One region of the Psychrosphaera sp. HA2-10 genome, then DNA from elsewhere that is predicted to be linked to it. Evidence: predicted binding sites of a transcription regulator. Region 1 holds the regulator's gene; each other region holds the start of a gene.

Region 1 (4,772 bases):
CAATATGAAATTTATGGTGATGATGATTATCTTGAACTTATAGCAAAGCGTAACGGTCTAAATCACGAAATTACGCTATCGGTGGACAATATTCATTGTGCTGCTTGTGCTTGGTTAATTGAACAGTCTTTATACCAAATTAACGGTTTATTAAAGATTAGTGTAAATACAATTAGCCAGCGTGCCATCATTAGTTGGGACAATAGCTCAACTAAGCTATCTACCATTCTACAAAAATTTAATACTATCGGATATCCAGCGACGCCCTTTAAGGTGTCAGATGTAGAACACTCAATAAAACAAAAAGAAAAACAATATATAAAGCGATTAGGCGTTGCGGGCTTATTTACGATGCAAGTTATGATGCTCGCAGTCGCTATGTATTTTGGTGCATTCGAAAGTATGGAAAGTCACCAAATAGGTTACTTTAAATGGATAAGTTTTTTACTTTCTATGCCTGTTGTTCTGTATTCAGCAGTTCCATTTTTAACCGGAGCGATTAAAGCATTACAAGCAAAAACCCTGAATATGGATGTACCGGTTTCTGTTGCTATATATGGTGCATTTATCGCTAGTCTTTATCAGTTAATAATTAACGGTCTAGACGGTGATAAAGGTGAAGTGTTTTTTGAAAGTATATCAATGTTTACCTTTTTATTATTAATAGGTAAATATTTAGAATTCAGAGCTAAAAGTAAAGCCATTTTATCTAACGCAAACCTATCAGCATCGTTACCTGAAACCGTTGTAAAAATAGTTAACTCAGAAGAACAAACTGTGTTACTCAAAGACGTAATAGTTAATGATGTTATTGTTGTAAAAGCCGGAGAGAAAATTGCGGTTGACGGTAATATTATCGAAGGCCAAACGCAGGTAAATGAATCAATTTTAACCGGTGAGTTTGCGCCAGTATTTAAGTCAATAGATGATACTGTGCTTGCAGGAAGTGTAAACTCAGACGGATTTATAAAAGTTCGGGTCACTGCCACTGGTTCTCAAACTGCTCTATCTGAAATAAATAAACTACAAGAAACATTTTCTGACTTTAAACCCAAATACAGTCAAATTGCAGATCGTGTAGCGCACTGGTTTGTTTTTGCGCAACTCGTTATATCAGTATTTACCTATTGGTATTGGAGCGTAAATAGTCCAGCTGATGCACTTTGGATTTCATTATCAGTACTAGTCGCCACCTGCCCTTGTGCGTTAAGTCTAGCGACACCTACCGCTTATACTTGCGTGCTTTCGACATTATCGAAAACAGGTATACTAATAAAAGATGCTGTTGCTTTTGATCGACTCAATCAAATAGATACAATCATATTTGATAAAACAGGAACACTTTCCGAAGGCAAGTTTTCCATTATTGAGGAACTCTGGACGAGTGATCCTTTGCCAGCGGGCTTAACAAAATCTGATATTGCTAGTTACATATATAGTTTAGAAAAGCAATCTGAACACCCCATTGCTAAGGCGTTTAATAAAGAGTCATTGGGTATAGTTGGCTTTGATACTAGCGGCAACCAAGTGTCAAATGTTCGGGTTGAAATGGGTAAAGGTATTTCCGGAGATGTTAACGGACATCAACTAAAAATAGGTAGCGCTGAATTTTGCAATACAAAGGTGAGTGACTTCAATATTCAAGTCGTTCTAGATGATTGTGTTGTTGTTAGCTATCAAGCCCAGGATAAATTGAAAACAGATGCATTGTCATCCTTAACCGCGTTAAAAAATGACGGAAAGACAATGTTAATGCTAACGGGTGATTCTAGTACTAAAGCGGCACATTTAGTTCAAAACTTGCCACTTGATGACGTGCAAACTGCTTGTTCTCCAAAGCGTAAAGCTGAAATTATCAATAAGCTTCAATCAAATGGTCATGCAACCTTGATGGTCGGTGATGGAATAAACGATGCGCCTGTTCTTGCAGGTTCCGACGTAAGTTTAGCAATGGGAAGTGGTGCAGATATTACTAAGCAGGCGGCTGACGTGATTGTGGTAAACAACTCGTTAAAAGCAGTCAATATACTGTTAAATAATGCAGCTAAGACAAGGCGCATCATTAAACAAAATTTATACTGGGCCCTGTTATACAACGTAAGTATATTGCCGGTGGCAATGCTCGGTCTTGTACCTCCATATATTGCAGTAATTGGTATGTCAGCGAGTTCGATTATTGTCGTTAGTAACTCATTGAGGTTATTGAAATGAATATAATTTATTATCTTATTCCGGTTGCCATTTTGTTTATGGTGATCGGTGTTGTCGCGTTTTTTTGGGCAACTAAATCAGAACAGTTTGAAGACATGGAGAAGCAAGGTTTGTCGATACTAATGGATGATATGCCTTCGGGAAATAATCAATCGACAGAGTCAAAAAACGATACTAGTTCAAATGCAAATGACCAAGCAAATTCACATGATAAAGAGCCAAAGGGAAGCTTGTGAGTTTACTGCTAACCGCATTTCTCATGGGATTACTTGGTGTAGGTCACTGTGTTGCTATGTGCGGTTCGTTATCTATGGCGTTGGGTTTCTCGATCCCGGCCAATAAAAGCTTTGTCCGTTATGCCAGTATTATCAGCCTGTCTCGAATTACAGGGTATGCATTGATAGGAATTATTGCTAACTACTTTACACAATCAATTTTTACGTTAACGAATGGCAACATATTATATCTAAGCGTATTTGCTAGCGTACTAATGATCGGTATAGGTTTACATGTTGCTCAAATATCTAATGCTATTTTGAACATAGAATGGCTTGGTAAACATGTAAATCGTGTTATTGAGCCATTAAAGAAAAAAATATTACCGATCGACAGTTTATCTAAATGTATCGCTTATGGCGTTTTATGGGGCTTCTTACCCTGCGGATTAATATATACGGCTTTGAGCTTAGCAGTTGTTTCTGAAAGTCCAATTAACGCCGGGCTTATTATGTTTTGTTTTGGTCTAGGTACTTTGCCAGGGGTTGTCGGTATGACCGTATTTAATAGCAAAATTAGTATTTATTTAAAAAACGCTAATATACGCCTTTTTTTTGGGACTTTGATCATTATAATGGCGTTATATCAACTTTACGTCACGTATCAAAAGTTAACGGGAATTGACTAATAATGACAGGCACAAAACAAAAACATAATTGTGGCGCGTTTAGCATTAGTTGCACGAACTGCAACTTAAATCAACTGTGTATTCCGTTTACATTAGATGACAATGAGTTACGTAAATTAGACGATTTAATACAGCGTAAAAAACCATATCAAAAGAGCCAAACTCTATTTGACGCTGGACAACCACTAAAAACACTTTACGCGGTGCGCTCCGGTAGCTTTAAATCGTACTTAGTTGATAATGATGGTACCGAACAAATTACAGCATTTCATCTTCCGGGCGATATCATTGGGTTTGATGCACTATCAACTAACAAACATATTACTTTTGCTCAGGCATTGGAAACATCTATGGTGTGTGAAATTCCGTTCACGACCATCGAAGACCTATCGGGTCATATGCCAAACTTAAGACAACAAATTACGCGTCTAATGAGTAGTGAGATTTTAAACGACCAAGCAATGTTTATGTTGTTGAACAAAAAGTCTGCCGAACAGCGCATATGTAGCTTTATAGCGTCACTTTCAAACCGTTTTAGTGAACGTAATTTATCGTCAACAACATTCCGATTACCTATGACTCGTGCCGATATCGGTAATTACTTAGGCCTAACCGTTGAAACCGTTAGCCGTATTTTTAGCAAATTACAGAAGCTTGGTGTCATCTCTATTGATGGAAAGTTTATTACAGTGTTAGATTTGCCTAAAGTTGAAAATTTAGTTAACTAATTGACTGGTTTATTGATTTAGGGCAATTTTATCGCGCACATTTTTCGTTATCTTTACTAAACTTAGGTTTAATAAGAAATAGTAAGGATAACTTATGAGTGATTTCAAAAATGTTTTAGTCGTTATCGACCCTACCGAAGATACACAAAAAGCGCTTTCTCGAGCATTAGAACTAGCAGAAAAACAGCCGATTAGTATTACTCTATTTCTTACTATTTATGATTTTTCCTATGAAATGACCACTATGTTGTCCTCTGATGAACGCCATCATATGCGGGACGCAGTAATCGCTGACCGAGAAAGTTGGTTGCTAGATCTCATTACTCATAGTCCCACTATCCCTCATGATATAAAAACTAAAGTTGTTTGGCACAACCGACCTTACGAAAGCATCATCCGGACGGTACTTGAAGGGAATTATGACCTAGTGATTAAAGGGACGCATAGCCATGACACGCTAAAATCTGTTATTTTTACGCCAACTGATTGGCATTTATTGCGTAAATGTCCTTGTGCACTGTTATTAGTTAAAGAGCACGAATGGCCTGAACACGGTAAAGTATTAGCTGCGGTAAGTGCTGGTACGGAAGATGACAAGCATCAAGAGTTAAACGATCGGATCATCGGTCACGGAAAGCACATTGCTGAATTACTGGAGTCCGATACACATTTAATAAATGCTTATCCTCCAACCCCTGTCAATATCGCAGTCGAAATTCCAGAATTTGATCCAAACGAATATAATTCAACCATGAAACAACATCATTTAACGTCTATGGAGGCACTAGCAAATAAGCATGAAGTTCCTAATACACGCTGCCATGTGGTCGAAGGAATGGCCGAAGATGTGATCCCAAGAGTTGCTAACGACTTAGATGCTGAGCTTGTTGTAATGGGAACGGTTGGCAGACTCGGTATAACGGCCGCAC
Region 2 (4,772 bases), 1.4 Mb from region 1:
TTGATTTGAAAAGTTAACGTCTAATAGACCACGAAAAGATAACTCATCAATGTTGTTCGTATCGTCACGATCTAACGCTATGTTTTCAACAAAACCATCGCTGCTTAATTTATTAATTGAAAAGCGGCCTTTTACGTCAGAAGAGAATTCGGTGCCTGCCGCAATACCGACATTTAATAAACCATAATTGCCTGCTTCTAGGCGGAATTTATTCGGTGCACTTTCTTCTGGCTGTGAGCTGTACATGTTAATAAAGCCTGCCATCGCGTTTGCGCCAACACTACTGCCCTGCGGGCCTTTAAACACTTCAACTTGGCCAATATCAAATAATGAACCAGACGTTGCTATGCCTGAATAATCTATACCGTCAATCGCCATCCCAACTGATGGATTTATTGGGTCCACAAATTGGCTTCGTTCACCAATACCGCGAATTTGAATAAAACGGGCTCGTGACGCACCTGCGGCAAAATTAACATTGCCTAACTGTTGAATTGCATCTTGGAAATGACTGGCACCCGACTTCTCTAAGCTCTCTTGGGTGAGAATTTGTAGTGAGTTCGCCGCCTTGCTTTCTGGTGTAGGCAGTAATTCACCTTTTACTTCGATAGTTTCGATATTAGTTGTAGGTTCAGATTCAGCATTAGCTGAGACAGAAACAAACGGTAGTGCGGATAAAACTGCAATTGCAGTAATGTTAAGTTTCATATTTTGGATCTCTTGTAGATAAAATAAACAAAAGACCCGGTCGTAAGCGAGTAGTCCTGGATTTACCATCCCTACGCCGGTACAAGCCGGATCAGGTTCTAAGGGTTCGATTAACGTCTCAGTATGTCGCGAACTTCGCGCATACACCCCTTGGTGTTCGGGCGCCATTTTATTGATTTAAATAAAAAAAGCTACCCCTGATTAATTTAAAATCATTCCAATATGAGGAATATCATCCTCAAGATACATTTGTGTCACGGTTTGAAAACCCAACGATTGATAAAAATTCTCTAGATGCTGCTGCGCTGAAATTTTACATTCAACCTCAGGCCAATATTGCTTTACAGCATCTATCGCGGCTCGCATCATTGGTGCAGCAAGTTGCTTTCCTCGATAGTCTTCCATTATTAGTACGCGACCAATGGCAGAATAGTTTTCATAAGCCAAACCAGGCGCAATTAAACGACAAGTGCCGACCAGTTCATCACCATGATAACCAAACAGTTGATAACAATCTTTGGACTTATCTACGCCATCTATATCGGAGTAGATACAATTTTGTTCGACCACAAATACATCGCTGCGTGCCTGTAAAATGTCGTACAACTCACCCACCGACAGTTGTGAAAACGCTTTAATTTGCCAGTCAATTTTTAAATCTGTCATGTTCTGCTACTTAATTTTTTCACTGAACGATAATGTAATCACGTTTATCGCAAAATTAATAGATACACTTGGTTTTTTAGTGAGCAGTGCGTTATTCTGCGGGCTTCTGAACAATCTAATTAGGTTTATCATTATGAGTCAAATTTTTCGTATCGCCGTTCTTGTCTGTTTCTTTATCGCTTCCTTCTCTAGCTTGTCAAATGACGCCAAAGAATTGGAATGGTCAGACTTAGTGCCTAAAGATATGGTTCAGAAAATACCCACTATTGAGGAAATTGGACATGCGATGGCTGGGCCTCAATCTATCAATGCACCTGTTGTTAAAGAGTTAGACGGACAAACAGTAAAAATACCCGGCTTTGTTGTGCCATTAGAAGGTGATGATGAGCTAGTGACTGAGTTTTTATTGGTTCCTTATTTTGGTGCCTGTGTTCATGTACCGCCACCGCCATCAAATCAAATAATTCACGTTACCTTTAAAAAAGGAGCGCCGGCTTCATCCATGTATGACCCAATATGGGTAACCGGTAAAATAGCCACTGAAACATGGAAAGGTGAACTTGCTCAGGTCGGCTATACCATGCAGGGCATTGAAATCGCCCCATATGACGACTTTTAATTATTTACGCTGACGAATTATTTCATTTTCTAAGTCGGTAAATTGCTCATCGACCTTGCTACAAACGAAGCGAAGATTATAAGCGGATATTTTGGGATTAAATTCGCCATTTTGGCAATACGTCCCGTAAAAATTCATTAACTCACGAGAACTTTTTGTGATCTCTTTCACGTAATCTTCTTCATTAGGCTTAAATGAATCAAACTGAGTGCTGATTTCATCATAAATACGCTTTGATACTTTGCCGCGAGAATATTCACTTTCGGCAGCTTGGCCAATTAGCGTCGCAAGATACACTCTCATCTGATTAATTTGAGGCTGATCTACGGTGAGTAGCGTAATAATTAATATAACAAAGATTAAAAATTTCATGGTAACTCCAATTTGAACAACTGCCTTTTGGGCATCAAACTTAAGAAAGCGTCGATCTATAGAATTAGATCAAGGTTTTACAATTTAGTTTCATTTATATTTATGTTTCTGACATATAATTGATATTAGGCAATATAACAGGTATCGCAATGAACGATCACATTGATATTAAGAACATTCCTGCCGACGTAAAGGTATACAAACCTAAAGTTGAAGCAAATGCAACTTATAACCTACGAAGTCGCATATATGTGCGAGCAGTAAAAGGCCTGCATCAAGCTATTCGTAGAAAAATGGGTATTTTTTTCCTAGGACTATTTGCCGTTTTGCCGTGGATAAATTGGAATGGACAGCAAGCTATTTTGCTCGACATTGTAAACCAGCAATTTAATATTTTTGGTTTGACCCTGTGGCCGCAAGATTTAACCATTTTTTCGTCACTGCTTATTGTTTCTGCCTTTTTACTCTTTGTCGTAACCACATTTTACGGAAGAGTCTGGTGTGGGTATATGTGTCCACAAACAGTATGGACCTTTATGTTTATCTGGTTTGAAGAAAAAATTGAAGGCTCCGCAAACAAACGTAAAAAATTAGATGCCATGCCATTGAGCTTTGACAAAGTATGGAAAAAAACACTAAAACACACGTCTTGGTGGATTGTCTCATTACTTACATCGCTTACCTTTATTGGCTATTTTGTACCGATTGATCAATTATTTATCGACTTTTTTACTTTTGAGTCTTCGGCAATGGTGGTTGGTTGGACGTTATTCTTTGCTGGCGCTACCTATGCTAATGCTGGATGGATGCGCGAGATCATGTGCCTTCATATTTGTCCATACGCACGCTTCCAGTCGTCCATGTTCGACAAAGATACCTACACAGTTACTTATGATGCTGCCCGAGGTGAAAAACGTGGCCCTCGTCCAAGAAAGTCGGACCCAAAAGAGCTTGGTTTAGGCGATTGTATTGACTGTAACTTATGTGTGCAGGTTTGCCCTACCGGCATTGATATTCGTAATGGCTTACAGTACGAATGCATAAACTGTGGCGCTTGTATTGATGCTTGTGACGAAACAATGGATAAAATGAATTATCCAAAGGGCCTTATTTCGTATACAACTGAGCACAGCTTGGAAGGCAAACCGACTAAAAAATTCCGTTCAAAATTAATTGGCTATTTATTAGTGACAGTAGTGATGTCGGTTGCGTTTGTTTGGCAAGTCGCTTCGCGTGTACCGTTGGAGTTAAATATCGAACGCGATAGAAACGTGTTATATCGCACTAATAATGATGGCTTGATAGAAAACACCTTTACATTACAGGTGCTTAACAAAAGTCAGACGAACCAAAGTTATTCAATTACTATTGAAGGACTAAATGAATACCAATTTTATGGTGAAACTTCTTTTTCTGTCTCGGCCGGTGAAGTGTATAAGCAACCTGTGAGTATAGCGGTTGACCCATATGAATTAAAACGCCCGGTAACGGACATAAAAATAATTATTCGAAGCGATGACGGTGAGTTAGAAGTTTCGGAGGAAACACGATTCTTTAAGGGACGTTAATGCCACAATTTGATTTTTCAGAGCTAGGTCCAGACTTGATTCTAGATGCAATAGAATCGACAGGAATATATCCCGAGTCTGGTTTATTGCCGTTAAACAGCTATGAAAATAGGGTGTATCAGTTTTTAGGCGAAGATAAAAAGCGTTACGTTGTAAAATTTTATCGACCACAGCGTTGGAGCAATGACCAAATTATTGAAGAGCACGACTTTTCAATTGAGTTAGCAGAGCAAGACATTGAAGCTGTGGCACCACTATCGTTTGATGGTAAGACGTTATTGGAGCACGGCGGTCATAGATTTAGCGTATTTCCAAGCGTTGGCGGTCGAATGTTTGAGCTTGATGATCTTGATCACTTAGAGCGACTCGGTCAGTTACTTGGTCGCATACATAGTGTTAGTGATGCGAGTGACTTTCAGCATCGAAACAAGATTGATATCGCGACTGATTTAAACGAGGCTGCTTCATATCTTAAAGAAAGTGGCCTTGTGCCGAGTTATTTGCACGCCGCTTTTTTTCCGGACTTACAAAAGGTTGTCGAACTTAGTTGTGAGCGATTACCTACACAGCTTAAAAACATCCGACTGCATGGCGATTGTCACACAGGTAATATTCTGTGGCGCACAGGTTCAAATACCGATGACGCGATTTTAGTAGATTTTGATGACTGTATAACAGGACCCGCTATTCAAGATATTTGGATGATGCTTAGCGGTGACAGAGCGCAACAAATTCTTCAACTAGATACGTTATTAGAAGGGTATGAGATGTTTCGCCCATTTAATCATGCTGAATTCGCAATTATTGAACCGCTTCGCGCACGCCGAATGTTGATGTAT
Region 3 (4,772 bases), 1.3 Mb from region 1:
TGGGGATTCCAAGCTCTCGTGCGCTCGGTGTTTTTACCACAGGCGAGCAAGTCCAACGTGAAACGTTAGAGCCAGGCGCGGCATTAATTCGAGTTTGTCCAAGCCACATTCGGTTCGGTCACTTTGAAAATGCGTTTCATCATGGCGATGCAGACTTACAACGGCGTTTAGTCGAATATTGTGTAGAGCATGTATTGCCACGCACCCATGATGACTTAAACGAGTTAAATCAAATCGCAGATCCGAGCATCGAACAAAAAACCTTAGCTCTGTTTCGTTTTGTCATTCGCCGTACTGCAGAAATGGTCGCTAAATGGCAGGCGTTTGGGTTTTGTCACGGTGTAATGAATACCGACAACATGTCGATTCTCGGCATTACTTTTGATTTCGGTCCATATGGCTTTTTAGATCAATACAACCCAGAACATATCTGTAATCACTCAGATCATTCAGGTCGATATGCATTTGACGAACAACCGGGCGTTGCACTTTGGAACCTAAATGTTCTAGGTCATTCGCTTTCTGGCATCCTTGATGAACATACGCTCCGTACTGAACTGCAAAATTACGAACCACACTTACTGGCAGAATATTCCAACCTAATGCGCAGTAAAATGGGCTTTATAAATCAACAAGCTGACGATCGAGTTTTATTAGGTGAACTGCTAAATATAATGGCAGAAAATAGAACTGACTATACCATCGCATGGCGCACTTTAAGTGAAGTGCAGGCCCCAGAAAGCGACACCTCACCGTTTGTTAATTTGTTTGTTAACCGCACACAAGCGCAAGCTTGGCTAGATAAGTACAAACAACGTCTATCCCTTGAGACTACAACAGCATCTCAGCGCACGTTACAAATGAACGCGGTAAACCCGAAGTACATATTGCGTAATTACTTAGCACAGCAAGTCATTGAGGCTGCCGAACAAGGCGATACTCAACCGCTAAAAACACTATACGAAGTATTGCAAAAACCCTTTGATGAACAACCGCAACATCAAGAGTTCGCCAAACATCCACCAGCATGGAGCGAAGAGCTGAGCATTTCATGCAGCAGTTAGAGGTTATTAAACGAAAGTAAGCGTCTACTTATGTTTCAGTTCCATCAAGGACAAAGGCAAATTGTGGACACTTAAACATTGAGATTTTAACCGCTGTAAACGTATAATGACGGCATCAATAAAGGAACTTATTAAATGAACTTATCAGTAGTTATTTTAGCGGCCGGTAAAGGCACGCGCATGAAATCTAGCCTTCCAAAGGTTTTACATCCAGTCGCCCATAAACCTATGGTGCAACACGTTATCGATGCATCGAAGGCGCTTAACTCAAACAATATCACTATGGTTTATGGTCATGGTGGTGAGCAATTAAAAGAAGTGCTTGCTGCAAATAAAGTAAATTGGGCACTTCAAGCAGAACAAAAAGGCACAGGTCACGCGGTAAAAGTGGCTAACGAATTTATGCCTGATGACCAAACCATTCTTATTTTGTACGGCGACGTACCACTAATTCAAACCGAAACGTTAGAGCGTTTATTGGCAGTTAAACCTGAAAAAGGCATTGCACTATTAACGGTTAAACTAGATAACCCAACAGGTTATGGCCGTATTGTGCGTGATGAGAACAATAAAGTAGTTGGCATTGTTGAACAAAAAGACGCCAACCCAGAACAGCTTCTAATTAACGAAGTAAATACTGGCATTATGGCTGTAAATGGCGATTTGTTAAAAGGTTGGTTAGCTAACTTGTCTAGCGATAATGCGCAAGGTGAATACTATCTAACTGATGTAATAGCGATGGCAAATAAAGCTGGCTATGCCATCAACACCGCACATCCAGAGAGCGGTATTGAAGTAGAAGGCGCAAACAACCGAGTTCAGCTTGCGACTTTAGAACGTGAATATCAACGTCGTGCGGCAGAGCAGTTAATGTTAGCAGGTGCTTCGATGCGCGATCCGGCTCGCATTGATATTCGTGGTGATGTGACCGTTGGTCATGATGTGTCTTTAGATGTAAACGTTGTATTTGAAGGGACCGTAGTCCTTGGTGACAATGTGACCATTGGTCCAAACTGTGTACTAAAAGACTGTGTCATTGAAAATGGCGCAACGATTGAAGCAAACTCTTTAGTTGATGATGCAAAAGTCGGCACAAATGCTCAAATTGGTCCATTTGCTCGTTTACGTCCTGGTGCGGTTGTGGGCAACAAAGCCAAAGTGGGCAACTTTGTTGAAATGAAAAAGTCATCACTTGGCGAAGGTTCTAAAGCAAATCATTTCTCATATTTAGGCGATGCTACAATTGGCGCTGGCGTTAACATTGGTGCAGGCGTGATCACAGCCAACTACGACGGTGTGAATAAGTTTAAAACGGACATCAAAGACAACGCATTTATTGGCACAAATTCAACATTAGTTGCGCCGATCACTATTGAGGAAAACGGTTTTGTTGCCGCAGGTTCAACAGTGACTAAAAACATTGATAAAGACGGCCTTGCTATTGCTCGTGGCAAGCAGCGCAACATTGAAGGCTGGAAACGTCCGGTTAAAGACTAAACTCAAACCGAACGCCACTACGGTAATCGATAATATAGACCGATGTTGAAGACGCCTGATCTAATCAGGCGTTTTTTGTATTACCACCCTCAACTTGTTACAAACGCGCATTTTTCATTCTCATAAAACAAAATAAAAACATTTCTTGATCTAAATCAATTACAGTTTTAAACTTTCAGTAATTTCTGAAACTTCAATAGAGAAAGTAATGAGAATGACACCAAAGATAGAAACGTTTGTTATGCACTGTGGTGAAATGGGCAGTCGCTGGGGTTTTAATCGAACTATTGGACAAATGGTTGGATTGCTCATTGTCAGTGAACAACCTCTTACCGCTGTTGATTTATCAGAAACTCTTAACATATCTCGTGGCAACGTCAGTATGGGCATAAAAGAGTTACAAAGCTGGCGTCTAATCAAAACAAAACATATTCCAGGCGATCGCAAAGATTATTATGAACCGGCCGGTAGCATTTGGGATCTTGCCACTCAAGTATTTGAAGAGCGCAGAAAGCGTGAAATGGACCCCACATTATCTTTGCTTCGCTCCGTCATTATTGAAGAGCCAGCCAATCAACAAGAGCAATACGCTCAAGACAAAATGATGGAAATTCACAACCTATTAGAGTCAATAACTTTATGGGCGAGTGAGTTACAAAGTATGAATCCAGACAAATTAAAAACTTTAATGAAACTGGGCGCAGGCGTTGGCAAGGTACTCGACATGAAAGACAAGTTACTAAGCAATACAAAAACAAAATGACGCACTGTTAATAATGTTTGACCCGCAAATGCTTTTGGAGGCATTTCATGTTAGATACACTTATTTTATCGCGGATTCAGTTTGCCGCTAATATTAGTTTTCATATTCTGTTTCCAACCATAACTATTGCCTTATGTTGGTTTTTGTTATTTTTTAAAATCAGGTTTGATCAAACGCAAGATCCTATTTGGATGCGTGCATATCGATTTTGGGTAAAAGTATTTGCACTAACATTTGCCCTCGGTGTAGTCAGTGGTATCACTATGTCTTTTCAGTTTGGTACCAATTGGCCCGGTTTCATGGAAAAAGTCGGCAATGTGGCAGGGCCGTTACTAGGTTACGAAGTGCTTACCGCCTTTTTCTTAGAGGCTACCTTTTTAGGCATCATGTTATTTGGAATAAAACGAGTGCCACCTAAGGTTCATACGATTGCTACCGCAGTTGTCGCATTTGGAACGACTTTGTCGTCATTCTGGATATTGTCGCTAAACTCTTGGATGCAAACCCCACAAGGCTTTGAAATAAGAGACGGTGTAGTATTTCCAGTCGACTGGATGGCCATAATTTTTAACCCTTCTTTTCCTTATCGCTTTAGTCACATGTTAATTGCGTCGGCAATAACCGCAAGCTTCTTAATTGCAGGAATTAGTGCTTATAGAATCTATCGGGGCGATAAAAAACGGGCACCAAGACTTACACTCAAAATTGCGTTAGCTGCCGCTATGATCTTAACGCCGTTACAGGCTTTTGTCGGGGATTTACATGGGCTTAATACATTAAAACATCAACCTCAAAAAGTCGCAGCAATGGAAGGAGTATGGGAAACCGAAAAAGGTGCACCTTTACTATTGTTTGCCATTCCCGACGAAAACACCCGTAGTAACCACTTTGAAGTTGCTATCCCGAATTTAGCGAGTCTTATCTTAACTCATGATATGGATGGCGAAATTAAAGGATTAAATGAGTTTGAAGGTAAACATCCTCCTGTAAAGCCCGTTTTCTTTGCTTTTAGAATTATGGTGGGTCTAGGATTACTAATGATGTTGGTTGCTTGGTGGTGCGGACTGAAAGTCTTACGCGACAAAAACTTATCAACAATACAACTTAAAATATTAATCGCAATGAGCTTTTCTGGCTGGGTAGCGACACTTGCTGGATGGTACGTCACAGAAATTGGACGTCAGCCCTATTTAGTGTCAAATGTGTTAACCGTCGAAGAGGCCGTTACCACTATCGCACCAACAAATGTGGTTTTTAGCCTTGTGCTTTATCTCGTTGTGTATGCCTTTTTATTATTGGCATACCTTTACACCATTTTTGTTATGGCTAGACGTGCTGTTGAAATTGAAGAGATACCTCTCGAGTCAAAAGAAAATAATATTCAAACTGCGCTTACTGGAGATACTCATGCTTGAACAAGACTCTTTAGCCGTTGTATTCATTTTTTT

Evidence for each region. The regulator FNR, encoded in region 1, switches genes on or off when oxygen is low (the NO sensors DNR and NnrR bind a similar motif). The targets are predictions, from matches to a motif close to TTGATCTAGATCAA.
Region 2: ccoG (cytochrome c oxidase accessory protein CcoG) is a predicted target of FNR. The motif match lies at 2,425-2,438, and genes of this name have one in related genera.
Region 3: ACZ1GV_RS00275 (GbsR/MarR family transcriptional regulator) is a predicted target of FNR. The motif match lies at 2,707-2,720, and genes of this name have one in related genera.

The regions. Positions count from the first base shown of each region.
Region 1 is NZ_CM146341.1:1,358,695-1,363,466, reverse strand. It holds gene ACZ1GV_RS06200 (heavy metal translocating P-type ATPase) at 1-2,211, shown strand, start outside; gene ccoS (cbb3-type cytochrome oxidase assembly protein CcoS) at 2,208-2,447, shown strand; gene ACZ1GV_RS06190 (sulfite exporter TauE/SafE family protein) at 2,444-3,115, shown strand; gene fnr (fumarate/nitrate reduction transcriptional regulator Fnr) at 3,118-3,843, shown strand; gene uspE (universal stress protein UspE) at 3,938-4,772, shown strand, end outside.
Region 2 is NZ_CM146341.1:2,988,974-2,993,745, reverse strand. It holds gene ACZ1GV_RS13635 (TonB-dependent receptor) at 1-708, opposite strand, end outside; TPP riboswitch at 760-869, opposite strand; gene ACZ1GV_RS13630 (GNAT family N-acetyltransferase) at 910-1,374, opposite strand; gene ACZ1GV_RS13625 (DUF3299 domain-containing protein) at 1,508-1,993, shown strand; gene ACZ1GV_RS13620 (hypothetical protein) at 1,994-2,365, opposite strand; gene ccoG (cytochrome c oxidase accessory protein CcoG) at 2,515-3,933, shown strand; gene ACZ1GV_RS13610 (serine/threonine protein kinase) at 3,933-4,772, shown strand, end outside.
Region 3 is NZ_CM146341.1:54,937-59,708, reverse strand. It holds gene ACZ1GV_RS00285 (protein adenylyltransferase SelO) at 1-1,064, shown strand, start outside; gene glmU (bifunctional UDP-N-acetylglucosamine diphosphorylase/glucosamine-1-phosphate N-acetyltransferase GlmU) at 1,200-2,561, shown strand; gene ACZ1GV_RS00275 (GbsR/MarR family transcriptional regulator) at 2,770-3,324, shown strand; gene ACZ1GV_RS00270 (cytochrome ubiquinol oxidase subunit I) at 3,372-4,739, shown strand; gene cydB (cytochrome d ubiquinol oxidase subunit II) at 4,732-4,772, shown strand, end outside.